3 regions of the Paenibacillus barengoltzii G22 genome follow, and region 2 is predicted to be linked to each of the others. Evidence: riboswitches for the same ligand, from Rfam matches in the RefSeq annotation. Region 2 holds a riboswitch; each other region holds the start of a gene.

The links. Region 2 has a riboswitch for cyclic di-GMP ahead of C812_RS22160 (anti-repressor SinI family protein). Riboswitches for the same ligand answer to the same signal wherever they lie in the genome.
Region 1: linked by a shared signal. The riboswitch ahead of C812_RS10445 (CheR family methyltransferase) and the one ahead of C812_RS22160 (anti-repressor SinI family protein) in region 2 are both predicted to bind cyclic di-GMP.
Region 3: linked by a shared signal. The riboswitch ahead of C812_RS22400 (glycosyl hydrolase family 28-related protein) and the one ahead of C812_RS22160 (anti-repressor SinI family protein) in region 2 are both predicted to bind cyclic di-GMP.

What each region holds. Positions count from the first base shown of each region.
Region 1 covers NZ_KE159653.1:465,070-475,767, forward strand. The annotation lists gene C812_RS10435 (chemotaxis protein CheA) at 1-960, opposite strand, end outside; gene C812_RS10440 (protein-glutamate methylesterase/protein-glutamine glutaminase) at 1,113-2,150, opposite strand; gene C812_RS10445 (CheR family methyltransferase) at 2,170-2,982, opposite strand; cyclic di-GMP riboswitch class I at 3,134-3,223, opposite strand; gene C812_RS10450 (RCC1 domain-containing protein) at 3,692-4,585, opposite strand; gene C812_RS10455 (SDR family NAD(P)-dependent oxidoreductase) at 4,757-5,554, shown strand; gene C812_RS10460 (SDR family NAD(P)-dependent oxidoreductase) at 5,551-6,327, shown strand; gene C812_RS10465 (mandelate racemase/muconate lactonizing enzyme family protein) at 6,376-7,764, shown strand; gene C812_RS10470 (mannonate dehydratase) at 7,852-8,835, opposite strand; gene C812_RS10475 (ABC transporter substrate-binding protein) at 8,861-10,171, opposite strand; gene C812_RS10480 (carbohydrate ABC transporter permease) at 10,237-10,698, opposite strand, start outside.
Region 2 covers NZ_KE159652.1:349,546-360,243, forward strand. The annotation lists gene C812_RS01705 (hypothetical protein) at 1-173, shown strand, start outside; gene hemQ (hydrogen peroxide-dependent heme synthase) at 234-980, opposite strand; gene C812_RS01715 (YuiB family protein) at 1,272-1,565, shown strand; gene C812_RS01720 (helix-turn-helix domain-containing protein) at 1,641-1,976, opposite strand; gene sipW (signal peptidase I SipW) at 2,065-2,697, opposite strand; cyclic di-GMP riboswitch class I at 3,267-3,351, shown strand; gene C812_RS22160 (anti-repressor SinI family protein) at 3,386-3,553, shown strand; gene C812_RS01730 (DnaD domain protein) at 3,755-5,305, shown strand; gene dnaI (primosomal protein DnaI) at 5,343-6,296, shown strand; gene C812_RS22165 (hypothetical protein) at 6,393-6,548, opposite strand; gene trxA (thioredoxin) at 6,815-7,132, shown strand; gene uvrC (excinuclease ABC subunit UvrC) at 7,277-9,094, shown strand; gene C812_RS01755 (CPBP family intramembrane glutamic endopeptidase) at 9,054-10,698, opposite strand, start outside.
Region 3 covers NZ_KE159654.1:588,543-599,240, reverse strand. The annotation lists gene C812_RS17455 (family 43 glycosylhydrolase) at 1-172, shown strand, start outside; gene C812_RS17450 (glycoside hydrolase family 2 protein) at 195-1,958, shown strand; gene C812_RS17445 (GNAT family N-acetyltransferase) at 2,112-2,795, opposite strand; gene C812_RS21635 (NAD-dependent epimerase/dehydratase family protein) at 3,007-4,422, opposite strand; gene C812_RS17435 (glycosyltransferase family 4 protein) at 4,829-5,956, shown strand; cyclic di-GMP riboswitch class I at 6,076-6,163, shown strand; cyclic di-GMP riboswitch class I at 6,273-6,360, shown strand; gene C812_RS22400 (glycosyl hydrolase family 28-related protein) at 6,439-7,836, shown strand; gene C812_RS17425 (YveK family protein) at 8,171-8,716, shown strand; gene C812_RS17420 (Gfo/Idh/MocA family protein) at 8,716-9,726, shown strand; gene C812_RS17415 (nucleotide sugar dehydrogenase) at 9,744-10,698, shown strand, end outside.

The DNA of each region.
Region 1 (10,698 bases), on a different contig from region 2:
CTTGCCCACATTTACGTTGATGGATTTCCCTTGATAACCGCTTGTTGAACTCTTCGTCTCTTTAACAGTTGGATTGTCCACGATCGCGGGCTTAGAAAAGCTTGGTTTCTCTACAATGTTCTGCAAATCAGGAAGAGCTTGTATTTCTTGAACGACTTGTCCCTCTCCTTGAACCTCATCTTGGACCTCTTGAGCTTTCTCCTTGTCTGAAACCGCTTGTTCTCTGTCTAGTTCAACCTGCTCTAGTTCCAAACACTTCAGATAACTGGTTTGGGAGAGCACCGAGTAGATCTCGTCATACGTTTTGCTCGTCCGAATAAACAACTGAAATCCTTGATTTCGTATCGTCTCCGCCGATGTCGGATCTTCCAGCACGTCCTCCGGAATATGCCAGTAATCCTCGAGCTGATCCTTGAGTTGATGAACGATTTGATACGCTCTGATGTTCTCCATCTCGCAATCCTCAGTGAAGAGAATCTGAGCTTTAAAATTGTTCGATGGTCGAACTATCTCAGCCTGAGAAGCCCTTTCATCTGCTTTGGTAATAGAACGTTGTTGTTCAAGAGAGCCTAATAGCCCTTTAACTCTCTGCGTGATTGCCGTAAAATCTCCATCGGCGTGCTCGCCATGTTTGATTTTATGGAGCTCAATTTTCGTAAAGTCAACGCCCTCCAGCATCAAATCGGACAACTCAGACCAATCTTCCAATTTGAGATGGTGCTGACGTAAATATGAAAAAAGATCTTCTAATGCATGCGATAAGGTCGCTATATTATGAAATTGCATCATCGAGGAAGAGCCCTTAATCGTATGCATGATGCGAAAAATCTCGTTAATCATCTCTTCTGAGAAGAAATTCGCATTCTCACAAGTCAGAATGATTTCTTCCAGCTGTTCGACCAGCTGAGAGGTTTCGGTAATGTATGCCTCAAATATGGGGTCGCCTTGCTGATATCCCATCATTTCCCTCCCTATTCTTCCTGTGGATGTCGTACCCTTTACTGGTTTAATAAATTAAAGGAAAAAGCTTTTGCGTCACTGGTTTTCAGTTGTTTAACCCAACCTAATTAGTGAGACCGGCATTCAATGAATGCCCTACAATAAAGACGGTTTTACAGCATCGTACTTAAAACATGAGAAATGTTAGACAGCGAGGTTTGTTTCTCTACTGCTCCCAGATCATAGGCCACTTTCGGCATCCCATATACAACAGAGGATTGCTCATCTTGTCCAATAGTTCGGGCGCCTTTGCGTTTCATAGCCAGCAATCCTTTGGCTCCGTCATAACCCATACCGGTCAAGATAATTCCGATCGATTGATTCCCCGCCTCTTTCGCCACGGATTCAAACAACACATCAATCGAGGGACAATGGCGATTGACTTTATCGCCTGCAAAACATTCGACCACGAAATGATCTCCGGAACGCTTCACTCGCATATGTTTATCTCCCGGTGCAATCAGCACTTTGCCCCGCTCAATCGTATCGCCTGTTTGGGCTTCCTTCACACGAATCGATAAGCTCTGATTCAGCCGTTCGGCGAACATTCTCGAGAACATGGGAGGGATATGCTGAACGATAACGATACCTGGCATATCCTTGGGCAACGACTTTAACACGGTATAAATCGCCTCTGTGCCGCCGGTAGAAGCCCCGATGGCAATCACTTTCTTGGTTGTAGCAGGTTTCGCAGTAACCAGCTTCGTTGGCGGATCGGCAGGAGAAGCGGCCAGTTTCTTCGGTTGATGGACAATTTTTGCTTTCGAGCCAATCTTGATTTTCTCGATCAGTTCTTCGATAAACTTCTCCACATGCGATAACTTGTTATCCGGCTTCGAGATAAAATCAATCGCACCGGCGTTTAAGGCGTCAAACACGGACGAACTGATCGCGCTGACCACGATAACGGGAATCGAATACTGAGGCAGCAAGCGCCGAAGAAATTCAATCCCGTTCATTTTCGGCATTTGCACGTCGCAGACCATGAGATTCGGATGATATTTTAATATCTTGTCCCTTGCTTCGAATGGATCCGCAGCTGTAGCTACAACTTCAATGTCAGGGTCCGTCGTAATCCCGCGGGCAATCATTTCGCGAAACACCATAGAATCATCTACGACCAGAACTTTAATCTTATTTCTGACCTGCATCCAGGCAACTCTCCAATCGTTACTCTTTGCGATAAACCGCAGGCATCACGTACTTAAATTTGGTGTGATCCCGTTGGATCGTTTCGGAATGACCAATAAATAAATACCCTCCGGGGACTAGACTGTCGTAAAATTTGTGAATCAGTTGCATGCGCGTACTTGCGTCAAAATAGATCATCACATTCCGGCAAAAGATCACATGAAACTTCTTTTTGAAGGGGAACGGATCCATGAGATTAAATCGCCGGAAAACCACTTCGTTTTTGATTTTGGGCTTCACTTCATATTGGTTCATCCCATGCGGATGAAAATAATTATGTTTCCAACGCTCCGGCAACAGCGCAACCTCTTCACGGCTGTAAATCCCTTTCTTAGCTTCAATCAGCACCTTTTCCGATATATCGGTCGCCAACAGCTTTGTATCCCATCCGAGCCGAGCATTTCCAAAAAATTCATTGATCAGGATGGCTAAAGTATAGGCTTCCTCCCCGGTGGAACAACCGGCGCTCCACACCCTCAAATCTCGATCTTTGATTTTGGGGACTTGTTCGGGGAGAACTTTGGCGCGAAACAAATCAAAATGATCTGATTCTCTCATAAAGTATGTATGATTGGTTGTCATCTGATTGATAAACGTTCTTGCGGCTTCGCCGCTCTGATCGGTAGCAATATAGTTCAAGTAGTCCGAGAAATTTTCCATGTTCAGCGAATTCAAGACGTTCCACAATCGGCCCATTACCAACGTTCTCTTCTCGTCGCTCAAATGAATCCCAAAATTTGTTTTGATATAACCGGCTAATTTGATAAATTCCTTATCTGAAATTTCAATCATCACTTCACCTCCCCTATACGAAGAGAGAGCCATAAGACTCTCCCGTTTGAGAATTACACCTTCGTTGCCGAATTCATGTTATCCGTTAAAAGAAAAACCCTTCTAGTTGTCTGGAAGGGCATCGTCAATGCATGAATTCAGCAATTCAGTCATTGGCAACCTGGCAATCATAGCTCTATTTCAGAACTTTAGACCCATGGCTTTGCGTCATTACTTTTCAGTAATTTTGCCCAGAAAATTATGAAGGTGGTTTATGCGAAAAAGATCAGATTATGTCGAATTCGACAGTGATTTTCGACATATTTCGATTTGTTATGTAAGATTATAGCAGTGGTCTTGAAAAAAACAATGAACAAAACGAAAATTTTCAGGTTTAAAATGTAAGATAGGCGTATAGTCCTATTTTTAAATTAATTTTAGACAAATTTCAGAACTTTGAGAGTTTTCCTAACATCACCCGAACCCAAAAAAGCCCTGCCTCCCTCTCACATTTTTTAGTGAAAGTGGAAGCAAGGCTTATGGGAGGAAGTTCATCCTCAAGGACCCTGAGATTGCGATTTCAGCTGTCGCTGCTGTTATCGCAAATGCTGCTTTTAAACGCATGCTTTTTGCCAGTTTCATAGAGTTCGAACCTCCTATGTGTTTTGAGTTTCTGTACTCTATGATAAGGGCCAATATTAATGAGATATGCTGATAGTGTTAAATAGGGTTAAAGTAACAAATTTATCCCTCTCCACTTGCTAACCTCACATTGACCGTACTCATTATGGCCAGTCGCCACAACCGAGCCATCCGCCTTTAGACCAAGCGTATGCGCACATCCTGCGGCAATGGCAACAATTTCACGCCAGTTGCTGACCTCGCATTGACCATATTGATTCGAGCCCGCTGCCACTACGGTGCCGTCCGATTTCAATCCAACCGTATGGTAGCTACCGGCAGTAACTGCCATAATTCCGCGCCAATCCCCTACCTCGCATTGGTGATGCTTGTTCGACCCTGTGGCTACGACCGTGCCATCCGATCGAAGACCTGCGGTGTGGAGATAACCGGCCGCCACGGACTTGATATCATGCCACTGGCTCACATTACATTGGCCGTAGCGATTGTTACCGGCCATGATCACGGTACCGTCGGCGCTCAGACCAGCGGTATGCCAATCCCCTGCTGCGATCGCCACGATATCCCGCCAACTGCTGACTTCGCATTGGCCTTCCGCATTCCGCCCCACGGCCACCACCGTACCATCGCCTCTTAACCCAAGCGTTCTGCGCCAACCAGCCGCAATGCTTACGACTCCGCTCCATTCGCTCACTTCGCATTGCTGATGCCCATTCCAGCCCGTGGCAACCACCGTACCGTCCGAACGAAGCCCTACGGTATGCGACTTTCCTGTGTTCGTTGCCATATGAACATTACCTGCCGCCACCGCCACGATCCCCCGCCAATCGCTGACATCACACTGGCCATTTCGGGCATCTCCTACAGCCATCACTGTACCGTCCGAACGAAGTCCAACGGAATGCCGCGGGCCAGCCGCTAAAGGGATATTCATCTGGTGTACTCCTTGGAACGCCGATATTTTCGGAGAAACTGGCTCCATAGTTATCCCCCTTGCCAAGAAATCAAGCTATCCCCATCATACGAAAGGCTTCCTAAAAAAATCAAACAAAATCATAAGTTTCACGTCTCGAACCCGGAACGGTCGAAACTTATGATGAAAGTGTGTCATAGCTAGCCGCCCTGACTTGGGCGTGCTATTCGGAGGTGATGTATGAAGCGATCACCGCAAGTCGTTTGGATTACAGACGCCGACCAGCCGACGGGCAAAGCATTGATCCGTCGCTGGGCTAAGGATGGCGCCCATCTCCTGCTAAGCAGTCCGTCCAATGGCATAGAGATTGCAGCTGAAATCAACTTGGCTAAGGCTTCCGGCTCCAAAGTGCTCGTAAGCAATGTCGATTTAAGCTCCGGCACCAACGCAAACGAACTTGTGCTGCAAGCAGAACGGGAGCTTGGTGCCCTGCAGGTGCTGATCCATAACCATGACCTGTTCGTACCTTTTTCCGTTGAAGCCGGCTCTGAAGCATTGTTCCGCGAGGTGATCAACATCAACGCAAAATCGGCCTTTCTTTGCACGCAAGCTGCCGGGAAGGTGATGGCTGCACGGGAGTCTGGCTGCATCATCTATATTTCCTCCATCCATGCTGAGAAACCTAACGGCTCCTCCTTCGCCTACAGTGCCTCCAAAGGCGCCATAAAGCTGCTTGCTAAAGAAGCGGCCCTTGAGCTTGGGCGACACAGCATCCGTGTGAATACCATTGAAGCCGGCCCCATCCCAGGCGATAATGAGCGATTCCGCAGTTCGCTGACCACGCTCTATCGCAGCTACGAAACCAAGGTGCCGAGCGCCCGGCTGGGGACAGTGGACGATATCGCAAATGTTGCCTGCTTCCTGGCATCAGACGAGGCGCGTTACGTAAACGGCGCGGATCTGCGGCTGGACGGAGGATTCCTGCTTCATTATATGGATCACAAAATGAGACAACCAAGGAGCAGTGATTCGCCATGAGTTTAACAGGCAAAGTCGTTCTCGTCACCGGATCCGGAACTGGCATCGGTCAGGGAATTGCCGTGGAAATGGCCAAGAAAGGCGCTGTCACCGCTCTTCACTATAACCGGAGTGAAGCTGGCGTACTGGAGACCAAGCGGAGAATAGACGAATCGGGAGGCCATTGCTTGATTGTCCAGGCGGACATTTCGAAGCAGAGGGAAAATAACGCGATGATACACAAGATCGAAAGCCAGGTTGGACCAGTTGATGTTCTGGTCAACAATGCTGCCGTACAGTTGAATTACGATCTATTCAAACACAATGGTGAGACATTTGATCTCCTGTTCGATACGAATGTGAAGGGCTACTGGCAATGCATCCAAGCTGTAATACCCGGGATGAAACGAAAAGGAACCGGGCGAATTATCCTCATTTCGTCGGTGCACGCCAAACGCCCCACTGATTTTGACCCGGTGTATGCCATGACCAAAGGTGCGATCCGCATGCTGGGGCGGGAAAGCGCCATCGAGCTGGCACCTTATGGCATCACGGTGAACACAATTGAACCGGGAGCCGTAGATGTGGGCAAATCCCCCCGCATCTCACCGGACGATCCGGATGCAGAGAAGAAACGGGAAGCACGGCGTAAGCAGCAACAAGAGAAGTTTCCGTTGGGGCGCGTTGGCCTCCCCATTGATGTGGCTCATCTCGCCTGCTTCATCGCATCAGACGAAAGCGAATTCATGACGGGCTCTGCCATTCGACTCGATGGCGGGAGCATGCTCTTATAACCCGCATGGCTGCTGGCTGCAGCCAATCCTTCGCTAAGGAGTGATTTCATGGTAAATAAAGAAACATACGAAGAAACGCTGGCCCATGTCCGTACCTCCTCCAGCCCTTCGGAGCTCCGCATTACCGATATCCGCTTTACCGATATCGTCGGAGGACCGTTCCACAGCAGCCTGATCAAGGTCTACACGAACCAAGGGCTGGTCGGCTTTGGGGAAGTCCGCGACGGCGCAGATAAGGTATATGCCCTGATGTTAAAAAGCCGGCTTCTCGGAGAGAACCCGTGCAACATCGACAAGTTGTTCCGCCGGATTAAGCAGTTTGGGGGCCATGCCCGTCAAGGCGGCGGCGTCAGCGGACTCGAGATCGCACTTTGGGATCTGGCCGGCAAAGCGTACGGAGTGCCGATCTATCAAATGCTAGGCGGCAAGTTCCGCGACCGGATCCGCATGTATTGCGACACGGACGTTGTGGGCAAAGACACCGGCAAAGCAATGGGCGAGGCGCTGAAGAAACGGATGGAGGCCGGCTTCACCTTCCTGAAGATGGACCTTGGCATCGGACAGATCATCGACGAACCAGGCACCCTGAGCGCACCGCTCGGCTTCCTGGAGGACATGCGGGAGATCTCAAAGCGCCGGTACGCCCGAGACAAAGGTAACCTTACCGAACAAGAGCTTCGTGAAATCAAAAACCGCCATTATGACATATTCAACATCCCTCATCCTTTCACCGGCATTCACATTACCGAAAAAGGACTCGAGATGCTGGAGCAATACGTCGCTGAGGTCCGTTCCGTGATCGGCAGTCATGTACCGCTGGCCATCGATCACTTTGGTCATATCGGCCTGGAGGATTGCATCAAGCTGGGCCGGCGCATCGACAAGTTCAATCTTGCATGGATGGAGGATATGATTCCGTGGCAGTACACGGACCAATACGCCCGCCTGTCCCGCGCCGTGACGACGCCGATCTGTACGGGCGAAGACATTTATTTGAAGGAAAACTTCAAGCCGCTGCTCGAAGCCGGCGGCGTGTCCGTCATCCACCCGGACGTACTGACAGCCGGCGGCATCCTTGAGACGAAGAAAATCGGAGACATGGCACAGGATTACGGTGTGGCCATGGCGATCCATATGGCCGAAAGCCCTATCGCCTGCCTCGCTGCGGCTCACGTCGCCGTCGCCACCGAGAACTTTCTTGCACTTGAATACCATTCCTGTGACGTAGATTGGTGGGACGACATCGTGATTGGCAGCCGCCTTCCGGAAAGAATCGTCCAGAACGGCTTCATTACGCTGACGGACGCCCCCGGGCTTGGAATCGACGATCTCAATGACGAAGTGTTGGCAGCTCACCTTCACCCGGAAATCGGCGGCCTCTGGGAATCTACAGACCAATGGAACTATCATTATTCTAACGATCGGCAGTGGAGTTAACGCTCTGCTGCTTTTTTTATGTGTTTGTAAAAAAAGGATCGTCCTAACGGCATCTGCCGGTCAAGACGATCCTTCTCTCGAATATCCTTATCGGGCAGCGGAACCTGGGGTCATCTTGGCCGCCGCCTCCATTAAGCCGGTAATATAACCGACGCCAAACAGACGGCCAAGCAGCTCATACCCCGGGTTTTCGTTGCTCTCACCTTCCATCGTTGGCACGTGATCCGGTCTCGCCGGACCGTCAAAGCCTACCTCGTAATACGTCTTCATCGCTTCGAGCATATCCGTCTGACCATCGTCATGGAACGTTTCCTCGAACTTCTCGGGCGTGCCCTTCACGTCGCGGAAGTGAACGAAGAACAGCTTCTGCTGATTGGCAAAATGCCGAATCACCGCTGGAATGTCTTCGCCGGCCGTTGCCAGCGTCCCTTGGCACAGCGTGATGCCGCTGTACGCGCTGGGCACCAGATCGATCGCCCGCTGCAACGCCGCCGCGCTCGTCAAAATCCGGGATACGCCGCGAATTGGCGAAATCGGCGGATCGTCCGGATGAAGCGCCAGCTTCACCCGGGCGGATTCTGCGACCGGAACGATTTTTTCCAGAAAATAATGCAGGTTCTCCCACAGCTGCTCCTCCGTCACGATTCCAGCTTCCGTTAATGGCGCATTCGCCATCAAGCGGTGATCGTAGCTGGAGACAAGCGCACCCCCTCGCGTTCGGGTTGTCGTGGATGTGCGGAACCAGTTAAATTGCGCCATAAAGTTATAGCAAAGTACGGGAATGCCCGCAGCCCCCATATTCACAATAAGTTGCTGAAAAATCTCGATCTCCTCGTCGCGGCCAGGCGTCCCGAGCTTAATCTTGTTGCTGGGCGGCATCGATTCAATCACGGATAATGTCAGCCCAAAATCGGCAAACCGCTGCTTCATCCGGATCAGCGGCATCAAATCCCATGGCTTCTCCGTCTTCTCGTCCCACGGCAGCCCGCTGACCGCATAATTGATGTTCATCTGCTTCGACAAATACCACAGTTGATCGGGCTTAGATGAAAGAAATTCCGCAAGCTGCATTTGGTAATTCCCCGCTTTCTATCGCTTATTTGCCCGCCTTGGCCGCCAGTTCCTTGCCGAGCTTGTCGATCTTGTTAAAGGCCTCTTCAATCGATTGCTGACCGAACGTCACCGCGTCCATCTCCTTCTTATAGGTATCGACCCATTCCGAGAAGCCAGGAGCCGGAGAATAGAACGGCAACGCCTTATCTACAGACATATCGTAAATTTCTTTCCCAAGCTTATCTTTGGTTTCCAGATTCGGTTCCAGCTTCTTATAAATATCTGGGTTGATCGGGATGCCGCGGGTCAAACCCAGCACATCGCCTGCGGCTTCATCGGTGATAAACCATTTAACGAACTTTTTAGCTTCTTCCTTGTTCTTTGAATTGGTGCTGACGCTAAGGAAAATCGTGGACTGTGCCCAGCCCCCGCCTGTAGGACCAACCGGCATGTTCACTACGCCCACCTTCCCCGGCATGAGCAGTTCAAGCGCGCTGACGGAACCGGTGGTTGCACCTCTCGTCATGACCACTCCACTTGCCATCGGGTCAGCCTGCGGATCGTTTTCAAGGAAGGCGGCTGACTGTTCGGCAGGAGGTACGATTTTGTCCTTACGGAACTGCTCATAGGTTTGATAGAACTTCATGAACAGGTCCTTGTCGAGCGTAAATGTCTTTCCACCGTCAGACATAATCGGCGGTTTCCCCATCGCCGTCTGATAATAGTTATAAAAGTCCCAAGTGGTTGTATCGCCGATCGGGTATTTACCCTCCGGCAGCTTGGCACGAGCGTCCCTTGCCCATTGGAAAAACTCGTCATACGTCCAGTCCTTATGCGGCAGCGGAATGCCATACTGCTCCAACTCGACCTTGTTGAAGGCCGTTCCCTGGGCGTTCTGGCTCAGTGGAATGCCGTACAGCTTGCCGTCAATTTTCAGGTTCTCGATCACGTTAGGATCCACAATGCCGGTCAGGTCAATATCGGACAGATCCTCAAGTTGTCCCCGGCTGACGTATTCCTGAATATAAGCTGCATCCATCTGAAGGACGTCTGTCATCGTCTTGGAGGCTGCTAACGTCGGCAGCTTCTGCCAATACGCGTCCCAAGCCATAAACTCCGGTTTGAATTTCACGCCAGGGTTTTGCTGCGAATACAGGTCCAACGCTTTCTGCGTTGCTTCATGACGCGCGTCCGTTCCCCACCACATGATGCTAAGCGTCTTCTCACCGCTGTTACCTCCTGTTCCACCATTCCCGCCGGCACTGCCACCGCCTCCACCGCTGCCGCAAGCCGTCAGGGCCAGCAACAGCGCCAGTAGGAGTGAAACAAAGCTCATCCATTTTACTTTTCTCATCATCGATATCCCCTTTCTTCTTCTCCCGATTTCTAAGCGTAAGACCCACTTTGATAAAAAAGAAATCAACCTTTAAGTCCTGTTGTCGCTATCCCCTCCACGAAGTGCTTCTGCGCGAAAAGGAAGATCAGCACAGAAGGGATGACGGACAACAGCGACATCGCTAGCAGCTGTCCCCACTGAATCTCGAACTGGTCAATGAATCCCCGGAGCGCCAGCCCAACCGTAAATTTATCCACTGAGCTGAGGTACAGCACTTGCGAGAAGAAATCGTCCCAGCTCCAGATGAAGGTGAAGATCGCAACCGTCACAAGCGCCGGCTTGATCAGCGGAAAGATAATCCAACCAAAGATGCCGTAGACGGACGCACCATCGATCTTCGCTGCCATGTCCAAATCACGGGGAATCCCGCGAATAAACTGGACCAGAAGGAAGATAAAAAACGCGCCTCCCCCGAAGAAATGCGGCAGCACCAGTGGCACGTAACTGTCCACGAAGCCAAAGGAGTTAAACAGGATATACTGCGG
Region 2 (10,698 bases):
GATCTTACCTGGAATCGCAGCAGCGTTACGATTTGGCTTATACGGTGCAGAAGGAAGTGGACCTTCTGATCCAGCCAGCCATCGAACGGCTGAAGGAGAAGAGCCGGGAACGCGATCGGGCGACGGCGGAGTTCCTGAAGTCGATGGAGGCAGAGGCGGAAGCGGAAGATTAAAAGAATAGGAAAGGGTGTGTCGCACGAGGCGGCACACCCTACTTTTTTATCGATATGGAGTTACACTTTCAACATCTCGTCCAAACGCTCTGCATTCAGCAGATTGCCGACGTAAAAAGCACCAAACTCGCCAAAACGTGCGCTGACTTCGTCAAACCGCATTTCATACACCAGCTTCTTAAATTGCAGGGCATCGTCGGCGAATAGAGTTACGCCCCATTCCCAATCGTCGAGTCCTACGGAACCGGTAATGATCTGCTTCACTTTGCCGGCATAGCTGCGGCCGATCAGGCCATGGCTGCGCATCATTTCGCGGCGCTGTTCCATCGTCAGCATGTACCAGTTGTCGGAGAGTTCCCGCTTTTTGTTCATAGGATAGAAGCAGATATGGTTCGTCTTCGGGAGGATCGGCTGCAGACGGGCCATCACTTCTGGATTTGCCTTCGGGTCACCGCCGCCGGATGCGAGATAATTGCTAAGTTCTACAACGCTGACGTAGGAGTAGGCTTTGGTCGTATATTCAGCAAAAGTTGTTTTGTTAAAGGCCGTCTCCAAAGCGTTCAACTCTTCCAGGCTTTCGCGCAGGTGCATGAACACGAGGTCGGCTTTCTGTCCGACGATCGAATACACCGCAGTGCTGCCCGTTTTGGATTCCTCCATCAAATCCCATTCTTTCAGGAACGTATGCAGCTCCTCCAGAGCCCCGGCGCGTTCTTCATCATCTGCCGCTTTCCAGGCGGTCCAATCGATCGTGCGGAAATCGTGAAGCGCATACCAACCTTCTAAGGTTAGAGTAGCTTCGTTCATGTATAATCACTCCTAGATTCATTCTGATCCTCATTTACGAATTGCCAATACGTATCTTATTGTATCGCATGGAGCCTAAACGGAGCAAATCGATTCACTTATTTTTCATGTAAAGTTCATTGCTTCGTTACATAATATCTAGTAAACTTACTACTAGCTTGATGAAGTGTGATTTACTTTATAGTCAATGAAGATTCGAAAAAAAGTTTGGACGCTGCATACCTTCATTGACCGCTTCGTGATCGAAAGATGCCTTTTTGAATGACCTATAGAAGGGTGGGGGAAGAGTCGATGGGTTGGCTCATCGTACTGGTGCTGATGGTTCTCTTCTTCGTGATGATGTTCGGCATCGGTTTCATTTTGAATATGTTAATGAAAACAACCTGGTTTCCGGCGTACGTCTTTATCATCGTCATTTTGCCGGTTGTGGTCTATACGCTGTGGGACCATGAACAGAGCTTCGGGACCTATCTGGCATCGTTCCGGCTGGTCGATTATTTGACGGCATTCGCCGGGCTGTGCGGGGCGATCCTGAGCGGTTGGACGATTCGAAAGCTGCGGCTAGGCGGATACAAAATGTTTTAAAACAAAAGCGCGAGTGCCTCGGGATACCTCTGAGGTCTCGCGCTTTTTCTCTGTGTACATTTACTAGTTGTATCGTTATTCCTGCTGGGTTCGCTTCCATTTCTGATATTCAAGGAAATCCTTAAATTCCTTCTTGCTGACGCCCGAAGTCATCGCTTCCTGCACCAACTCCGACCATTCCGGATCAAGTAATTCCGGTGCGGGGCGGTCGCCGTACAATAGCAGGTTGATCGAGACGTTGAGAGCGTCGGCTATCTTCTGGATGAAGGAAATCGAGGGATTCGATTGAATATTACGCTCCACGTTGCTGAGGTAGGATTTTGCCACATCCGCCTTCTCCGCCAGCTCGGACAAGGAGTACCCTCGGTCTTGCCGTAGTTTCTGAATACGCTCGCCTATATGTTCTGCCATGTAGCCGTCGCCCTTCTATCAGAAAAATATTTTTTGATGTCATTATATCAGAATAAATGATATCGGACAAAGGTGTTAAGTCGGATGTTCAACGATGCATTTGTCCTTGTTCGGCTTGGTTTGATGCGTCAATTCTGGCTGGGGACTTCGCGTCCGACTGCAAATGATGCACTTCCGGTTTTTCATCTTCTAGTCTGGCGATCGCTTTCCACAGGACAACAACCGTATAAAGAAATAAGAGGAGTCCTGGGAGGATCAACAGGGTGACCTTCCCTGTTTTCGAATCGGCAAAACTTAAAATATAGCCCGCGTACGGTATGTTTAATCCGGTATATACGCCGGTTACATGCGCAGGGTGTACCAGTTTCACATCGGCAGCATTGTTATTATCGCCTTTTGTTCGATACAGCACCTGGCCGCTGTGTTCGTCCTGTGTCACCTCAACAATCCGGTGGGTTATCCGCTTGTTATCCCTGGACTGAAAGGTGATGACGTCGCTGACGTTAAAACGGGTCATATCTCCGCCCGGTTGAATGATCACGACGGAACCTCTTGGGATGACAGGGTCCATTGAGTCGGACAGAACTGTGCTTAGCTGATAACCATAGATGGTCGATTCGCTATCGAAAACCTTTGAGAGTACCACTGAGCCCGCCACGGTAAAGAAGGCCGCCGCCATTAGGAACGTCAGCGCGTTGCCTAACCATTTACGAATGCGCATGATATTCACCTACTTCCGAAGGAATCGCGTTCTCTTACGCCAACGTCGTCCTCCCCATCCTTCGGCTCGGACAGAATCGGCAGGTTTCATTTCCGTGTGATCCTCGCGTACGTTGGTGAATTCGCCAAAGCTTGTGTCAACCTGGCGGGTTCATAAGTGCAGAGTCGAGAAAATCAATTCGGATTACTTCCTGTTGTTCGCTATTAATTTCGTTATTGAGAACGGATGCTGTGATTCGAATATACCCGAAATGTTTAAGGATAGGAAAGGCGAAAATCCAGCAATTTGTTCTTAAACAGGAACAATTATCTTTCTTTTCCTGAGAATATCTAGTAATTTTCATCCGTTTTCACAGTTTGTGTTCTCTATAAGAAACAATGTTTAGCTCTCGATCAGTGTCGAATTTTGGCCCAATCTGACAAGAGGGTTCGGGATTAAACAAAATAAGCTATCTTTTTCGACGAAAACGGGTTGGTGAATTTACGTAGAATGACATACTTTTCAAATTTTAGACGCTATAATAATTAGCAAGATGCTTACTAACTAAGGAGATGCATTAGCTCAGAAGCACCAGATAAGGGTAAACCTGCTGAAAAGCAGGGGCGCAAAGTCTCAGATCTAAGGTAGGAATACTAAGATGGCTGGACTGCCTGGGACAAAACCAAATGATCTTAGGAGGAGATTGTTGTTGAAGAAATCCGCCCAGGTTATTTCTTATGACCCCGGCAACGTTGACCCGGAATGGGTGATTTTACTCGCCATGGCAAAAGAGGAGGGGGTCTCGATTGATGAAGTTCGGCGTTTTTTAGCCGGAGATCGCTCTTATTTAGAAGAGTGGCATTTACATAACAAATAGATGAAGAAGAAGAGAGGTCAAGGGCCGCCCTATCAGGGGGCGGTTCTTTTTTTGGGGTTATTCGACCGAGAACATAAGCCCTGGTGCAGCTCAGGAAGAAAAAGGGAGATTTTTGTAGGCTGGGGGCGATTCAGGACGACGTCTTTTATGCTAAAATAGAGGAAGTCTATTTGGACGTGATAGGGAAGGAGCGATGAAGCCGTGCGCATGAACAACATGCTGCATTTTACTGAAAATCACCGTTATTGCGTATATCGTGACTTCGGACTCAGTCCCGTCGATGGCAGAATGCTAGGTTTGATCTATCAACCGATGGTCGGGGCGTTCGCAATTTCGCTGTACCGATTGCTTGCGGAGCATGTTCCCCAGGAGCAGGTTGGATATTCGGAGGTGGAGCAGCAGCGGAAGCTGTTCCTGACCCTTGGCCTCGATCCAAGCGAGAAAGGGCGGAAGTTTCTGATTGAGCAGACATCCCGGTTGGAGGCGGTCGGGCTGCTTCAGACGAACCGGCTCTATGTTCCGGACAGCGATGATTATATTTACGAATATGAGCTTCAGGCCCCGCTGGCACCGGCGGAATTTTTCCGGACACAGCATCTGACTTTGCTGCTGCGAGATAAGATCGGGAAGTTCGCGGTGCTGTCTCTGCGGGAGCAGTTGTTCCGCGGAGAACCGGAGGCATGGTCAGGAGTTGGCCTGAATAAGGAAAATATTACGGTTCCGTTCTATGAGATCTTTGAGCTGAACACGCATTCGATAGATTATGAGCTGGAGCAGGCGATCGCCGAGACGTCGATCGCTAGGCAGCCGGGGCTCAAGCTGGCGCTGGAAGAGGATGCGATCAACTATGCGGACATCATCCTGCGTTTTCCGCGCGAGTCCCAGAACCGCTCCTTCGTTGAGGCGCTGCGCTTTGACCCGGAAGGGATGGGGGTGGTGAATTATGTGGCCCGCAAGTACGATTTAAGCGTCCAGGATATTTGCCGGCTGTTGGACGAGGACGGGGTCTTTGATCCAGGCGGCGGGATCCTGTTGGATGCGCTCCAGCACAGGGCCAACCTGCAGTTCCGCCAAGGCAAGCGCCGTCAGGAGGAACGCGAGGTGGCTTATGGCAAAATCGTCGCGTTGCGCGGTGAGGAGCCGCAGGCAGAAGACGATTCCGTTCAAGCGGGGGGCGTGGCGGAGGAGGTTGCGGTCCAGATGGAGTATTACGTGGACGTACCGCCGCAATTCCAAAGCAAATGCGATATTCATCAATATAATATGATGCTTCGCAATGAGCCGTATACCCGGTTGCTGAAGACGTTCTTCCCGGGATCGATTCCGGATAACTTGCTGGACATTTTCGAGAAAATCGATCTGAATTACAAGCTGCCCGGCGAAGTCATCAACGTACTGATCCATTATTTAATGTCCTTGCTCACCTCAGGCGGGGAGCAGCGGATCAATCGCAATTTCATCGATGCGATCGCCGCGAACATGCTGCTGAAGCAGATCAACACGTATGAGCAGGCCGTGCAATATATCCGCGACCAGTCGAAGGTGAAGGAGAAGGTCAAGGAGAAATCCAGCGGTGCCGCCTCCGGAGGAGGCCGGGCGCGAACTTATGGCAGCCGCGGAACGAAGCCTAAGCCGGAAATCCCAATTGTGGAGCGGACAGGCCAGGAGACGGCTGTATCGGAAGAAGAGTTAGCTGAACTGATTAAGATGGCGGAGCGTATGCAATCCGGCAAACATAAAAAGGAAGTCTGAGTCCGTTTTGGCTTGGGGGAGGAAGGTGACACAACCTATGGAATCACTGGGGGAACTGCTGACGCAGATGAAAAGCACGCAATTCAAACAACGCTCCGAGGAGCTGACCACACGTCTGATGAATGACCCGCTGGTGAAGGAACTCCGGGACCAACATCCGGAGCTGGGACAGGAGCAGCTAACTCGCGGGATGGCTAAGCTGTATCAATACATCAACGACAGCAAGCACTGCGCGAACTGCCCGGGCTTGGAGCAATGTCCCAACGATTTCCCTGGCCATTATACGAAGCTGACGGTCGAGCAGGTGGGCGGAAGCCCGCAGCTTGTGGATCGTCAGGTGCCATGCCCCAAGCAACTGCAATATGAGCGCGAATTGTCCGTTAAGAAACGGATTCATAGCTTCTATGTAGATGAACGGGCGCTGGAAGCCGGTTATGACGAAGTGGAAATTATGACGAAGGATGCCATGCGTGCTCCGGCGGTAGGACAAGTGTTCCGCTATATTAATGAAACGAAGGAATCTGGATTGCAGACGAAAGGGCTGTATCTGGAAGGGCCGTTTGGCACCGGCAAAACGTTCTTGATGTGCTATCTGCTGCACGAACTGGCGAAGGAAGGTTACTCTGGCGCCATCGTCTATATGCCGGAATTTGTGGAAGAGCTGAAGAGCATGCTGCAGGACAGCGACAAGCTGCGCGAAACGGTGGAAATGATGAAGCAGGTAGACCTGCTGATCTTTGACGATATCGGTGCGGAGAACCTGAATCCGTGGGTGCGCGACCATGTCATGGGCGCAATTTTGAATTATCGAATGAACCGGAAGCCCACGTTCTACACATCCAACTATTCCTTGGGTGCACTGGAGAAGCATTTGAGCTTTACGAGCAAGGACGGGGAAGAGCGGCATAAAGGCCAACGCTTAATGGATCGGATCGCTCCGTTCGTTACCGTGGTTCAGGTGAATGGGACGAATAAGCGCGGTCAAGCGTAATCATGGAACATCCGCGGACATAAGTTAAAGAGCCGAGCACCTCCCTTCGCGGGGGAGCACCCGGCTCTTTCGTTTAATTCGAGGTCTGGTTACCGCCTAGCTGGCGATAAATTTAATGATGACCATGCCGAAGAAAATCACGATCATGAACGTCAGCATGCCAAAAAAGCCGTTCATCAAATCAAACAGATCGTTGCGGGGTTCTTCGTTGATATGCTGCCGCGGATCGTTCGCATGCGTGTTAGCATCCATGGCGATGGGCCTCCTCAGGAAATTATCGTCTCGTCAATGAAATATGTCATAGACAATCCGTTTTCAGGTTATTCTTAGTATAACCAAACTTTTTTCGTTTTGTAAAGAAGGCGTTACCATACACTTTCTTTTTTTCAGTGTAGTATGGTATAATGTGTTCGGCAACAGCTTTTTGGGCTGACTGCTCCATTTTTTCGACTACCAGTTGTTTGCGCTTCAGCCATGAATGGGCTAGGCCGGGCAACCCAAATAAGGAGGAAATTATCATGGCTATCGTGAACGTATCCGATCAGTCCTTCAATGCGGAAATCGAAGGACAAGGTCCGGTTCTTGTTGATTTTTGGGCTCCATGGTGCGGCCCTTGCAAAATGATCGCTCCGATTTTGGAGGAGCTGGACGCAGAAGTGGGTGACTCCGTGAAGATCGCGAAGCTGAACGTGGATGACAATCCAGAAACAGCTTCCCGTTTCGGCGTGATGAGCATTCCTACGCTGATCCTGTTCAAAGACGGTCAACCGGTCGATAAAATCGTCGGATTGAACTCGAAGGACACGTTGAAGAACCTGATCGCTAAACATCAATAATCCAGACGATCAGGCGCGTCGCTTGACGCCTTGGATGACGCCTCCGGTTTGGGCCGGAGGCGTTTTCTGCGTTAACCTGGAGTGGAGAAAGGAGGAGGAAGCTTGGACACATCGGCTAATGAAACGTTAAGTTATGAGAAAGCGATGGAGCGAATCCAACATAAGCTGGCGCTGCTGCCCGATTCCCCGGGTTGTTATTTAATGAAGAACAAGGACGGTAAGATCATTTACGTCGGTAAAGCCAAAGTGCTGAAGAACCGGGTCCGTTCCTATTTTACAGGCAGCCATAACGGGAAAACCCAGCTGCTCGTATCCGAGATCCGCGACTTCGAATACATCGTGACCGCGAGCAATATGGAAGCACTGATCCTGGAATGTAACCTGATCAAAGAACATCATCCGCGTTATAATATCCTCCTGAAGGATGACAAGACGTTCCCCTACATCAAAATAACGAATGAACCGCATCCCCGGCTGGAAGTCACCCGGCGGGTGCTTAAAGATAAAGCGAAATATTTTGGCCCGTATCCTAACGCTTACGCGGCTCAGCAAACGAAGAAGCTGCTCGACCGCATGTACCCGCTGCGCAAATGCAACGTAATGCCTAAGGAAGTGTGCTTGTATTATCACATCGGCCAATGCTTGGCACCTTGCGTATATGAGGTCGAGAAGGAAACGTACGAGAAGATGACCCAGGAGATCATCTCGTTCCTGAGCGGCGGGCATGAGGAAATCAAGAAAGAGCTGGAGCGCAAAATGCACGAGGCAGCCGAAGCCCTGCAATTCGAGCGGGCTAAGGAGCTGCGCGACCAGATCATCAACATCGATGCGGTGATGGAGAAGCAGAAGATTACCGTGACCGATGCGAAGGACCGCGACGTGTTTGGGTACGCCGTAGACAAGGGCTGGATGTGCGTACAGATTCTGTACATGCGTCAGGGGAAAATGATCGAACGGCATGCGTCGGTCTTTCCGTTCTACGGTGACGCCTACGGCGACTTTATGTCTTATGTGACGCAGTATTACAGCGATAACCCGGCCTTGCCGCAGGAGATTCTGCTGCCGGAGAAGCCGGAAGAACAAGAGGAAGCCGGCGCGCTTGACGCTCCAACCGCCTTGCAGGAGTGGCTGGGCGTGAAGACGCTGGTGCCGCAGCGCGGCTTAAAGCGGCAGATGACCAAGATGGCCGAGGAGAACGCGCGCATCACGCTGGATGAGAAATTCCGGCTGATCGAACGGGATGAGGAACGCACTTCGAAGGCGGCCGAGAATCTCGGCAAGGCGATTGGCTTGGAGTCCGTGTCGCGGATTGAAGCGTTCGATAACTCCAACATTCAGGGGACGAATCCGGTCTCGGCCATGGTGGTGTTCATTGACGGTAAGCCGGCCAAGAAAGAATACCGTAAATATAAAGTAAAAACCGTCAAAGGACCGGACGATTACGAAACGATGCGTGAGGTCATTCGCCGCCGCTATGAACGGGTGTTGAAGGAGAACTTGCCGCTGCCCGATCTGATCGTGGTTGACGGAGGCAAAGGGCAGATCTCGGCAGCCACCGACGTGCTGGAGAACGAGCTGGGCTTGCACATCCCGGTGTGCGGCCTGGTGAAGGACGCCAAGCATAAAACCGCACAGCTGATGGCGTTTGATCCGCCGGAGCCGGTCTATTTGCCGCGTGACAGCCAGGAGTTCTACCTGCTGCAGCGGATTCAAGACGAGGTGCACCGCTTCGCCATTTCGTTCCACCGTGAACAGCGCGCCAAGTCGATGGTCGCCTCACGGCTGGACTCCATCCCTGGCATCGGCGAGAAACGCCGGAAGGCGCTGCTTAAACATTTTGGATCGTTGAAAAAAATAAAAGAGGCCTCCGTCGAAGACTTTCGGCCTCTTTCTATCGGGGATAAATTAGCCCGTCAAATTCTTAATGCCCTTCGGGACGAAGATCCGCCAGAGGAGTCGTAAAATACGGCTCCTCTTTTGGTTGCGGAGGCGGGGTCTTTCGTTCCTTGCTTGGCGGGTTAAACAAGTAAATCACATACGCCACGATCGCCGGCAAGGCGATATAGAACAACCCGGCGACGATATTCAGCGCTCCGCCCATAAACATCAAGCTTAGGGCCATCAGAATGCTGTCGAAGATGACATGCGAGAAGACAACGGTCGCGAAGCCGTAACGCAGAAACACGAAGCTGAACAGCAGTCCGATAAAGGTTAATTCGATTGGGCGCGAAATGACCGGATAAATCGGGTACAACGTGTGGCCAAACGCCCAGATCAAGGTCGACAACAGGCAAGCGATAAAGGTGCTGCGGAACATTTTCTTCAGCATCGGGATCCCGAAGAGGCGATACACCGCTTCTTCCCCGATCCCGGCCACCCAAGCCAGCAGCGGGAACAATACCGGATACACCATGTTGTACGGCGATTGCGTTGCATCGGTCGTGGACCAGGTATGAATCGTGTGCTCTAAAATGAAGAACACCACGGATTGAACGCCTAACAGGATCAATGCCCAGGCATACCCATCGCCCACGGAGGTCAGGATGGAACGGCCATACCCTTCTTCCCTTGATCTTGCCCAGAGGTTGATGCCGTTCTTCCGCCACAGTCCGTCGCCGCCGACTAACGAGAAGTACACGGAAGCGGCCAGGAACAAGGTCACCAGACCTTGGAAGAAGAGGCCAAAGACGAGTACACCGGCTTCAAGGCCGTCTTTTTGGAACACCGGAATCATGTTGATCGTTCCAATCGTGGATAACACGAAGTAAGCCGACGCCAGGAAAATTCCCCGCTTAAACGAGGTATGAACTCGCGTCAGCGCGCTGTAAACGATCGCCAGAATGGCCAGCACGAACGTCAACAGGGCATAACCCGCATAGGTAAGCCAGCTGGCGATTTTGGTCTGCCCGGCAACGTAGTCCAGATGTGCCTGAGGTACACTAAAATAGCTCTCCAACGAAGAAACCTTACCGTATTCGAAGCTAAGCTTGATTTCCGCCTGCGATTCACCTAAGGTGTAGCCTTGGATACGGTAGAGGAGGCCTACATCCCCTTCACCGGAGGCCAGCTCCAAATCGCTTGGTTGAAATCCGAAAGCGTTCAGGTAAGGCTGTGCCAGCTCCTCTTTCTCCGCTAGCGTGAGATCCCCTTCCCATGCCTTCATGGAATCGGTCGTTTCCGATCCTACATCCAGCATCATCTGCTTGGTGGCGTTGCTGGAGGAACTAATCTCCTCGAAGCCAACGACTTTCCCCGTAGTCATATGAACATCTACGGTCACGGCGCTTAACGCTTCAGTGGGATCCGTGTAACGGACACGAAATACGTCATAGGGAAATTGCTTGTCATACGTTTTTAAGTATGGGGCGAGCAGATCGGCTTTGGTTAAGTAACCAAACAGATCAGAACGTGTTTCGTATGTAATTAATGCTTTATCCTTCGCGGGATTCGGCAGGTCGATCCCAAGTACCGATTGGACAAATTCACTTGCACTGGCGGCTGCTTCTTGTTTGCTGATCACCTCATTTGATTGCTGCAACTGCAACGATTCTGAATCGGTGGTCGGG
Region 3 (10,698 bases), on a different contig from region 2:
TACGCTGCGCGTGGCGATGGCGGGTTCCCGCATTCGAGTCTTCTGGGGGCAGGAGGAGGAACCGGTGATGGATTATACGGATTCCGATCCTTTTTTCCATGGAAGAGCAGGCCTGCGGAGTATTGGTTCGACATTGAGCTTTAGGGAGATGCAAGTGAGAGAGACGAGATAGATAGAGGAAAAGGAGTAAACCGATGACAACCCAAATGTATATCAAAGATTACCCCAGACCGCAATTTGTAAGGGAACAATGGATCAATCTGAATGGAGAGTGGGACTTCCGCTTTGACGATGACAATGTTGGCGAGCGGGAGAACTGGTACGTGGATTTGCAGGCCGATCGCAAGATCCGGGTGCCGTTTACGTACGAAACCAAACTGAGCGGGATCGGGGAGGAGACGTTTCACCCTCAGGTATGGTATGAGAAGAAGTTAACGCTCCCAGCCGAGGCGGCGGGGAAGCGGGCGATCCTTCACTTTCAAGCCGTAGATTACCGGGCTAAGCTGTGGGTCAACGGCGTCTATGTCGGGCAGCATCAGGGCGGGTATGCCGCGTTCTCTTTTGACATCACGCCGTATGTGACCTTTGGCAGCGAAAATATACTGTCGGTGAAGGTCGAGGACAGCGATAGCTGCACTCAGCCTCGCGGGAAGCAGCGCTGGCAGAGCGAAAACTTCGAGTGCTTCTACGTCCAAACGACGGGGATTTGGCAGACGGTCTGGATGGAATTTGTGGACTCGGCGCATGTGGATGCCGTGAAAATCACCCCTGACTTCGACCGCCGATCGGTCACCTTCGAATATCAGGTGGCAGGCGATTTGAAGGGCAGCAGCCCGTTGGAGCTGGAGACTGTTATCTCGTTGAAAGGGCAAACGGTAAAGCGGATGCGACTGGTCATCGACCGGCCTTGGCTTCGGGCGGATGCGGATTTGCTGCATGAAGCGTCAGGGCCGTGGAAATTTAGCGAGTGGTCGCCGCAGCGTCCCAATCTATATGATGTGGAGTTTATTTTGTACCGGGACGGTCAGGTCGTGGATCATGTCTATTCCTATTTCGGAGTGCGGAAGATCTCGATTGAAAACGGCAAGGTGCTGCTGAACAATTCGCCGATTTATCAACGCTTGATTCTGGATCAGGGCTATTGGCCGGACTCGCACTTAACGCCGCCTTCCGAGGAAGCGATTCTGGAGGATATTGATAAAATCCTGGCGATGGGCTATAACGGCGTGCGCAAGCATATGAAGATCGAAGACGACCGGTTCTTGTATTGGTGCGACGTCAAAGGGCTGCTCGTCTGGTCGGAGATGGCGGCGACGTTTGAGTTTAATGATGAAGCAGTTGAGGCGTTTACGAAAGAATGGGTGGAAATTGTTCGTCAGCAATACAATCACCCAAGTATTATCACCTGGGTTCCGTTTAACGAGTCTTGGGGGATAGCGAATATTTTGACGGATCGCAAGCAGCAGGAGTTTACCGAGGGGATTTATCACCTGACCAAAGCGATCGACCCTTATCGTCCCGTGGTTACGAATGACGGGTGGGAGCATACGGTATCGGACATTCTGACGCTGCACGATTATGAGGAATCGGGAAGCCGCTTCCTGGAGCGTTATAAGGACATGGAGGCGGTCACCGGGAACAATATTTCGTTTAACAATTGGAAGTATGCACTCGCACAGGGGTACGCCTACCGCGGTCAACCCATTCTCGTAACGGAGTTCGGCGGGATCGCCTTCCAATCCGAGTCGGGTTGGGGCTACGGCAACCAGGTGAGCAGTGAAGAGGCGTTTCTCGAAAGATTCGAGGGCATCACGAATGCGATTAAATCGATTGATACCATCTGCGGCTACTGCTATACGCAAATTACCGACGTGCAGCAGGAGGTGAACGGTCTGTTGACGGAGAACCGTGAACCAAAGGTGTCGATGGAGACGATCCGACGGATTAATCTGGCCTAGTGCTTTGGTTCTTTTCTATCCAATGAAAAAACACCTCCAAGATGCTCTCCCGATCTTATGACAAGGAGCGCATGTTCTTGGAGGTGTTTTTGAGCTGTCTCATCTGAAGCATCCGTCCGCAAAGGGAGCGGCCCCATTATTCGGGTCGGATGTCTAACGCTTCCCGCGAGATTGCTTGGAATTAAATTGAAGCCAGTCTATTCCAGCGCGGGCGATATCCTTAAAGGAGGGGCGTCGAAGGACATAATATGGGACCAGATCGCCTCCCCAACTTGCTTTGGAGTTAGATACGGATTCAATATTTGCACCTGTGAAGTCAAATCCTTTGACACCGATGGAGGTCAGATCCTCAAATTCAAATAACTGCAGCATCTGAACCACACCGTTCTGCAGATGTGCACTCTTGGTTCCGGCGATCCAACCGGTCGCCCATTCAGGATGGAACAGCAGCGATATGTTGGTGCTGACCGGTTCACCTTCCGGTGAATAGCAGATATAGCAGCGGAACGCCTCTTCCCCCATCAAATCTTGTGCCAGCTTCAGATCCTCCACGGAGAGCTGATGACTGAACCCTTGACGCTGTTCGGTTTCGATGAGGCACTGGTAAGCGTGATCCATATTGTTACTTTTTACAGTGTAATATCCTAAAGAAGAAGCTTTCTTGATTTTGTTGCGTATGGATTTGCTGGCCTCTTCAATCTGATAGGGCAATTCCACTTGGTATGTATATCGAACATCGCTCTTGAAGCCTCTCCAGGTAAATGGACGAACATCCTCAATATGCGGGGGGAGATGTAAAATAACTCTCCCTTTCAGCTCCAACAATCGATCAATCATGAGGTTGGCGACCTCATGCCATTGCTTATTCGATCGTGAAGCCTTGCTTGTGGCTGTTGGATAAAAGTAGGTCAAGTGGTAGGGGTTCTGTGGCGGGAGGTACGACCTCCCTTTTGCATCCATGAACAGCAGCATTTCACCGTATACCTCAGATTGGGGAAGCTGCAACCGATGATAATCACTTCGACAATTCCACCGCCGGCGATTAAATTCAGCCCATTTGGACAGTGTTGTTTGCTCCATCATTCCGTTGCTTTGAATCTCCTTTCGTAGGATTGGTTCCGGAAATGAATTCCGCAACGACTCCTTGCCGGGCCAGCCTTTCAATAACAATGCCCGCATCGTTCAGAGAGACATTCGACAGCAGAATTTGTGGGGTGCCGGTCTCGCTTAAACCGATATAATCATTCTCCCTCAGGGTCCGATCAACCGCATGAAGCAACTGTTCATTATCTCTGACCTCGCTCGTGATTGCGAGCAGAACGTAATCCGTATCGAATTTCATCTTGGCTTGAATTCTGGAGTGAATGACCGCTGTGAAAATTTCTGGTTTGAGCACAGGGGTCCCTTCCAGATACAGCTCGTTCTGACTTAGGTAGAGACTTCGAATGTTTCGGGACAGGGCCGAGCCAAGCAATTCATTTTGGATCTGCTCGTCGTTATACAAGGTGGAAGAATTCGTTGAGGTTTTCTTCTTTTTCGTCAAGCTTTGAGATTCCCGCATAAACCATTCGTAGGTTTGGATCAGGCCTTCCTTGAAGGAATACTTTGGCGTCCAGTTGATGGTGGAACGCAGCAACTCGTTATTCAGAACGGATCGGTAGATATCTCCAGGGCGGGAATTCACTCGAATGATACTAGGGAGTGAGGGATGAAGCTCAGAGAGGATCTCAATCAACGTATTGATCGAGTTCTCTGTACAGGTAGATAGATTCATCACTCCCGAATGCTCGGTGCCTGCAGCTAGAAAAATGGCCTCTGCGACGTCTTCCACATAAATAAAGTCGCGTGTCTGCTCTCCGGTTCCATAGATAACCAGCTCTTTCCCATCTCGCACCCGCTCCATAAAGATGGAGACGACGCCGCCTTCGCCGATCGTTCCTTGCCGAGGTCCATATACATTGGCGAAGCGGAAGCATAGCGTGCTTAGGTCGTAGAGCTCTTTCCATTTCTCACAGTAATATTCACCAAGAAGCTTATTAATTCCATAGGGCGATACCGGCTTGCAAAGATAGGATTCGGACAGAGGCATTTCTTGCGTAGTTCCGTATACTGCTGCAGATGACGCAAAAATAAATTTCCGGACATGGTACTTGGCAGAAAGTTGAAGCATGTTCGTAAGGCCTAGAATGTTCGATTTCGTATCAGCGTAGGGGTTCTCCACAGAAGTAACAATATCGACCTGGGCTGCAAGATGAATCACTGCGTCGATTTCATGTTGCTCAAAGACCGCTTCGCAATTCGGACTCTCTACATCCAAAATATAGGAAGTATGAGGAAACTTGATATTATTTACATTGCCGGTTGAAATATTGTCTATAATGACAACCTGATGTCCTTCTCGAAGAAATCTCTCGGCAACAAAGGAACCGATAAAGCCGTAGCCTCCTGTGATTAAAACTTTCACAATTTCCACCCCATAGTTGACTCAATTGGTTACTTATCCATAAGTTAATCATAGCTTTTTCCAAATCTGGTGTAAACACGAAGTGGAACTTTTATACTATTTCTTTATGCCTATTACAATGCAAATGCAAGTCTTCTGAATTCTGTCTGATCTGATGTTGTGCCGGTCGGCTCCTAAATTGTCGTGAGATGATGAGAGAAATGATGTGAGAGTCTGTTCTATGCAGGCAGGAGTGGACCTTAAATTGTCCTGAGAGAGAAAAAATGATAGGTAGATTTGAGTATGGACTTGATAACTACTAATATATCAGAACCCTATGGGCTAGTCACCCCAAACTTACATTAGAACAGCGATTGAACTCCCCTATAAATACTGATATATTTGGTACTATATTACTAGAAAGCGGATGGTATGGGTGCCCAAAAAGGTGTTATTCAGCGCTACGGTTGTGTCTCACATTAACGCATTTCATCTACCTTACTTGAAATGGTTCCGGGATCAGGGCTGGGAGGTTCATGTGGCTGCGAATGGTTCTGAGCCGGTTCCATGGGCGGACAAGCAGTTTGATATTCCCATCCAGCGTTCTCCCTATAGCAGGGATAACCTCAAGGCTCTACGGGAGCTAAAAAGAATTATCGACAGTCAGGGATACGAGATTATTCATTGTCATACCCCTATGGGCGGAGTGTTAACGAGACTGGCTGCCCGCCAAAGTCGAAGGAAAGGCACGAAAGTCGTCTATACTGCTCATGGTTTTCATTTTTACAAGGGGGCTTCTCGCATCAATTGGTTGATCTACTATCCGGTGGAGAAGTGGCTTTCTCGGTATACTGACGTTCTGGTAACGATGAATGATGAGGATTTCGAGCGGGCTAAACGAGGGAAATTCAAACCGGGGCTCATCCATTTTGTGCATGGGGTCGGGATCAGCTTCGAGAGATTTAAACCGCCTACAGCGGAACAAAAGCGGCAATTGCGAGAAGAGTATGGCGTCGGACAAGACCGTTTTGTTCTCATATATGCGGCGGAAATGATTCATCGCAAGAACCAGACGCTCCTGCTGGAGACGATCCAAAAATTAAAGGATGCCATTCCGAATGTGCAGCTGCTGCTTGCCGGCAAAGGGAAACTGGAGGCGTTCTACAAAAGTCTCGTTGCTGAGAAAGGGCTGGAACCTTATGTTACCTTTCTCGGACACCGGAAGGACATGGAGAACATTTACGCATTGGCGGATGTAGCGGTATCCTCGAGCCGGCAGGAGGGCTTGCCGGTCAATATTATGGAGGCGATCGCCAGCGGCCTTCCTGTGGTGGCAACTCGGGTAAGGGGAAACCGGGACCTTGTCGGGGAAGGCGTCCATGGATTTCTGGTCGAGCTCGGCGATGCCGATGCCTTTGCTGATCGGATTCTGCAGTTATATCACGATCCCTTGCTTCGGCAGGAGATAGCTGCAAGACGAGATCTGCTTACGGGGACGTATGCGATTGAGAACGTGCTGGAGGAATTAACCTCTGTCTATAAAGACCGGATGTGAATCAGGCATCCAATGGAACATTTTGTCGTCTAGTAAAATATTAGTAGAGTGCTAGTTTACAGATTCATAGATGATATGCTACTATAGAACCATAATCTAACATATTTTAAGCCTGCAATGTCGAATAAAGGCAAACCGCTCGAAAGGGTGGGACGCAAAGCTACAGGGGCTTCGTGATCGAGGATCACATGCCAGCCAGCTCCCTACATACAGGTTTCCGATGAGGAACCTTATAACTATAGTTATTTGGTTCTTTTTTTATTGACTCGAACCTCAGAAACTGACTCCACTCCAAACCTCAGAATTGAATACGAGAACATCGAAAAGGCAAACCGCATGAAAGTGCGGGACGCAAAGCTACAGGGGCTTCGTGGTCGCAGATCACATGCCAGCCAGTTCCCGAAAGTTTTCAGGATGAGATAGAAGGCTTCCTGAAACGGGGGCTTTCTATTTTTTATCCTATCGAATTTGAGGTGTCCTTTATGGCAGCAAATCAATCGATTAAGAAATTCGTGCTCATCACGTTGGTCGTTGCAGTCGGATTCCTATTTAACTTCTCTATAAATCCGGTGGCTGCGTACGCTGAGCCAAAGGACGCCCAAATGATTAATGTGAAGGATCAAGGTGCCAAAGGCGATGGAGTGACTGACGATACGTCGGCAATTCAACGGGCTTTGGATCTCGCAGCAAGCAGCAAAGGAACGGTATATTTACCTGAAGGCACATACTTGGTGAATCCAGTGAACACGCTGATCGTTGAGAGCGGAACTACGCTTAAAGGCGAAGGCAAGAAGTCGATCATTCAAGCAGATGCTCACAAATTTGGATGGGAAATGATCCATGCATCGGGTACTGGGATTGAAATTTCCGACTTGATGCTGGATGGCAATCATGCCGTAAATCGTGTTCTGGTTATCGGGGGAGGCAGCTCCTTCGTCAAGGTGAATCGGATCGCGGCAGCCAATGCGACGCATAGCAGTGACCCGGCCAGCGATTATTATACGGGTGTCGTCTCGGGGATTGTCATTTATGGCGATACCAATCACATTGAAATCACAAATTCTGAAATTTATAATATCAAGGCTGTGAATCTGACAGCCGGCAGCTTGATCTCCAGAGGCATCTATATTACAACAACCTGGGGATCGGCAGAGAAGGTTGCATCGAACGTTCGAATCACGAACTCCAACATCCATCACATCGGTTCAGCCGACGATGGGGACGGGATTTTCTATGAAGACCCGAACCTGGATCGTGGGACGGGCCGGGACGCGGGCAGCTTGATTGCCAACAATACCTTCAGCTTCAACGCTAAACGTGCGATCAAGATTTACGCCCAAGGGATTACGGTCAGCGGCAATGTCATCACGAACTCCTATCTCAATAACAACTATTACGAAGGTAAAGATAAAGGTCAGTTGGCTCCTGACATGTACGCTGGCATCAGCGTCTACGCTTCGAACAACAGCATTTCGGACAATCGCATTGAAGGGGTTGGCAGTTATTACGCTGCGATTGAAGTCAGCGCCGATGAGACCGTTAATCATGTGACCATCAAAGGGAACAAGATTAAAATGGGGCAGCAAAGTGTGATTGCGGGAACCACGGGCATTCGCTTAGGGAATACGAAGAACTTCACCATTTCGAGCAACACGATCGAGCATGCCGAGAAAGGAATCTGGACTTGGCAGAATGCGGAGAACGGAACGGTCGAGGGCAACAAAATTGAAACAACGAAGGGCGGAATCGACCTGACCACCTATCTTGCGAATTGCATCCAGAAGGATATCGTGGTTAAGGACAACATCGTTAAGGGACAAGCCTTCAACATCCAACTGGCAAAATCGAACGTCAATGTTGAGGTAGTATCGAACTTATAATAAATCATCACTTTGATAGAGTTTAACAGGTTTATGAGGAGACAACCGTCTTTTCATAAACCTGTTTTTTGTTTGTCTCTCAAATGCGTCACAAAAAACATTCTTCTCTTGATTGCAATTTGTGTTAATATAAGGTTATATTTAGGTGACTATTTTCCTAGTTTTAAATGCCTATCCTATTTTTTCATGACTGATTTTCTGGGACTTATTTTGGAGTGATATTCTGACATCGACTGAGGTGGAGCTATTGGAAAGTAGCGGTTTGTTTAAAATCTTAAGAAAACACATGATTGCCTTTATTGTTACGCTTCTAGTCTGTGAGGGAGGCGTTTTTTTGGTTAATACGCTGGCCAAACCTCAATATCAAGCGACAGCAAGCTTGGTAGCTACGATTGCTTCTACCGAGGCGGGGACTTACACCGAATTTTTGGCCAGTCAGATGTTAACTAAAACGTATGAGGATGCGATTGAGAGTCGATTTATTGCCAATGAAGCAAAAAATAAACTACAGACCAAGGAAACGGCATATGAATTATTAAAACGGATCAAAGTCAGGACAGACCCCGACACTCTAGTAATTATTATCAAAGCCACACATGACAATCCGCAGGATGCGGTGGCCATTGCCAATGCCTTCGCCGAAAGCTTTATTGAGAAATCGCAAGAGCTGGTGGAGAGTTCCAGTGTCATGATTTTGGACAAGTCAAATCTGGAAGAGGCTTCAATTCCCGTCAGCCCCCGGAAGATCTTGAACTATGCGATCGGCGGCTTTATCGGTCTATTTGCAGGGCTATGCGTCTCGATGCTGCTGGAGAAGCGAGGGGGCTCCAAACGCAGTCAGCAAAGACGAACTCCGAGAGAAAAGGAGATGGAATTCTAATGATTCACTTTGCGATTATCGGATGCGGCCATATTGCGAACAAACATATCGAATCGATAAATAGCACGGATGGAGCGGTACTTACGGCGTTATGTGATAACAACCCTCAACGATTGCTTGAACTGGAAGAGAAGTGGAATGTCCCGGTTTATCTGAACATGGACGAGATGCTGCAACAATGCCCTCACATCGATGTCGTGTGCATCTGTACGCCAAGCGGATTACATACTTCTATGGCCATCGCCGCGGCCAAAGCCAAGAAGCATCTGATCATTGAGAAGCCCGTTACGTTAACATTGGAAGATGTTGACCGCATTGCAGCGGCAGCGGAAGAGAATGGGGTTCTGGTTACGGTGGTTCATCCTAACCGCTATCGGCCAGCCATTCGGCAATTAAAGCACGCGTTGGATCAAGGGATGTTCGGCAAGTTAAGTCATGTAAATGCAACGGTTCGCTGGAATCGGAGTCAAGCCTATTACGATCAGGCTCCATGGAGAGGGACGAAGGCCATGGATGGGGGCGTCTTGATGAATCAAGCGATCCATAGTTTGGACCTGTTGATCTGGCTTTTTGGCCCGGTGAAGGAAGTGAAATCGTTGGTGGATACCCGGTTCCGGAAGATTGAATCGGAGGATGTTGCGGTCGCCGTGCTTCGGTTTGAGAGCGGACATCTGGGGGTTGTCGAGGCATGTACGACGGTGTATGAGCAAAATTTGGAGGAGTCGATCGCTGTTTTTGGAGAGCATGGATATGCGGAAATCGGCGGCAGAACGGCCAATTGGATTAAGCAATGGAATTGCTCCTCGATGACCAAGGAAGAGACGGAGATGTTGATTTCCGAGATTGAACGGGACCCCTTTGGCAAACCGGGACATCAATGCATCATTGAGGATATGGTGGAAGCCATCCGGGATCACCGTCCGCCAGCCATCACGCTGCAGGATGGGAGAAATGCACTGAAGCTTGTCATTGATATGGTTGAAAATGGCAGTCCACAAGTCGTTATGTAGGAAAGGGAGAGGGCGCTATGCGTGAATCAATGCTGCAATCGCAAGATCATCGTACCGAATTGATGGATAAGCTTCACAGCAAAACAGCGAAGATCGGAGTCATTGGACTTGGGTATGTCGGGCTTCCGCTCGCTGTAGAGAAGGCAAAGGCCGGATACCAGGTCATTGGGTTTGATGTCCAGCCGCACAAGGTGGACATGGTTAACCGGGGATATAACTACATTGGGGATGTAGTGGATGAAGATCTCAAAACGATGGTAGACAGCGGGCGACTGCAGGCGACTTCGGATTACTCCTTCATCTCTATGGTGGATACGGTTGCGATTTGTGTGCCAACCCCGTTGGACATTTACCAGCAGCCGGATACGAGTTATGTGGAGAATTCCGCGAAGGAAATTGCCAAATATCTTCATCCAGGGATGCTCGTAGTCCTGGAAAGTACGACCTATCCCGGAACGACAGAGGAGCTCGTGAAGCCGATCCTCGAATCCACCGGATGGATCTGCGGGAAGGATTTCTTCCTGGCTTATTCGCCTGAACGGATTGACCCGGGCAACAAGCATTTCAATACGAAGAATACCCCTAAAGTCGTCGGCGGCGTCACGAAGTCCTGCTCCCAAATCGCCGAAGCGCTGTATAAGCAGGTGTTGGATGGAGAAGTGCATGTAGTCTCCAGCCCCGCAGTGGCCGAGATGGAGAAGATATACGAAAATACCTTCCGTCATATCAATATCGCGTTAGCGAATGAGATGGCTATATTGTGTAACCGGATGGGCATTAATGTCTGGGAAGTGATTGAAGCTGCGAAGACGAAGCCCTATGGTTTTATGGCCTTTTACCCGGGTCCGGGATTGGGCGGACACTGTATTCCAATTGACCCCTTCTATCTTACCTGGAAAGCAAGAGAGTATAACTACCACACTCGTCTGATTGAACTTGCCGGTGAAATTAATAACTCCATGCCGGAATTCG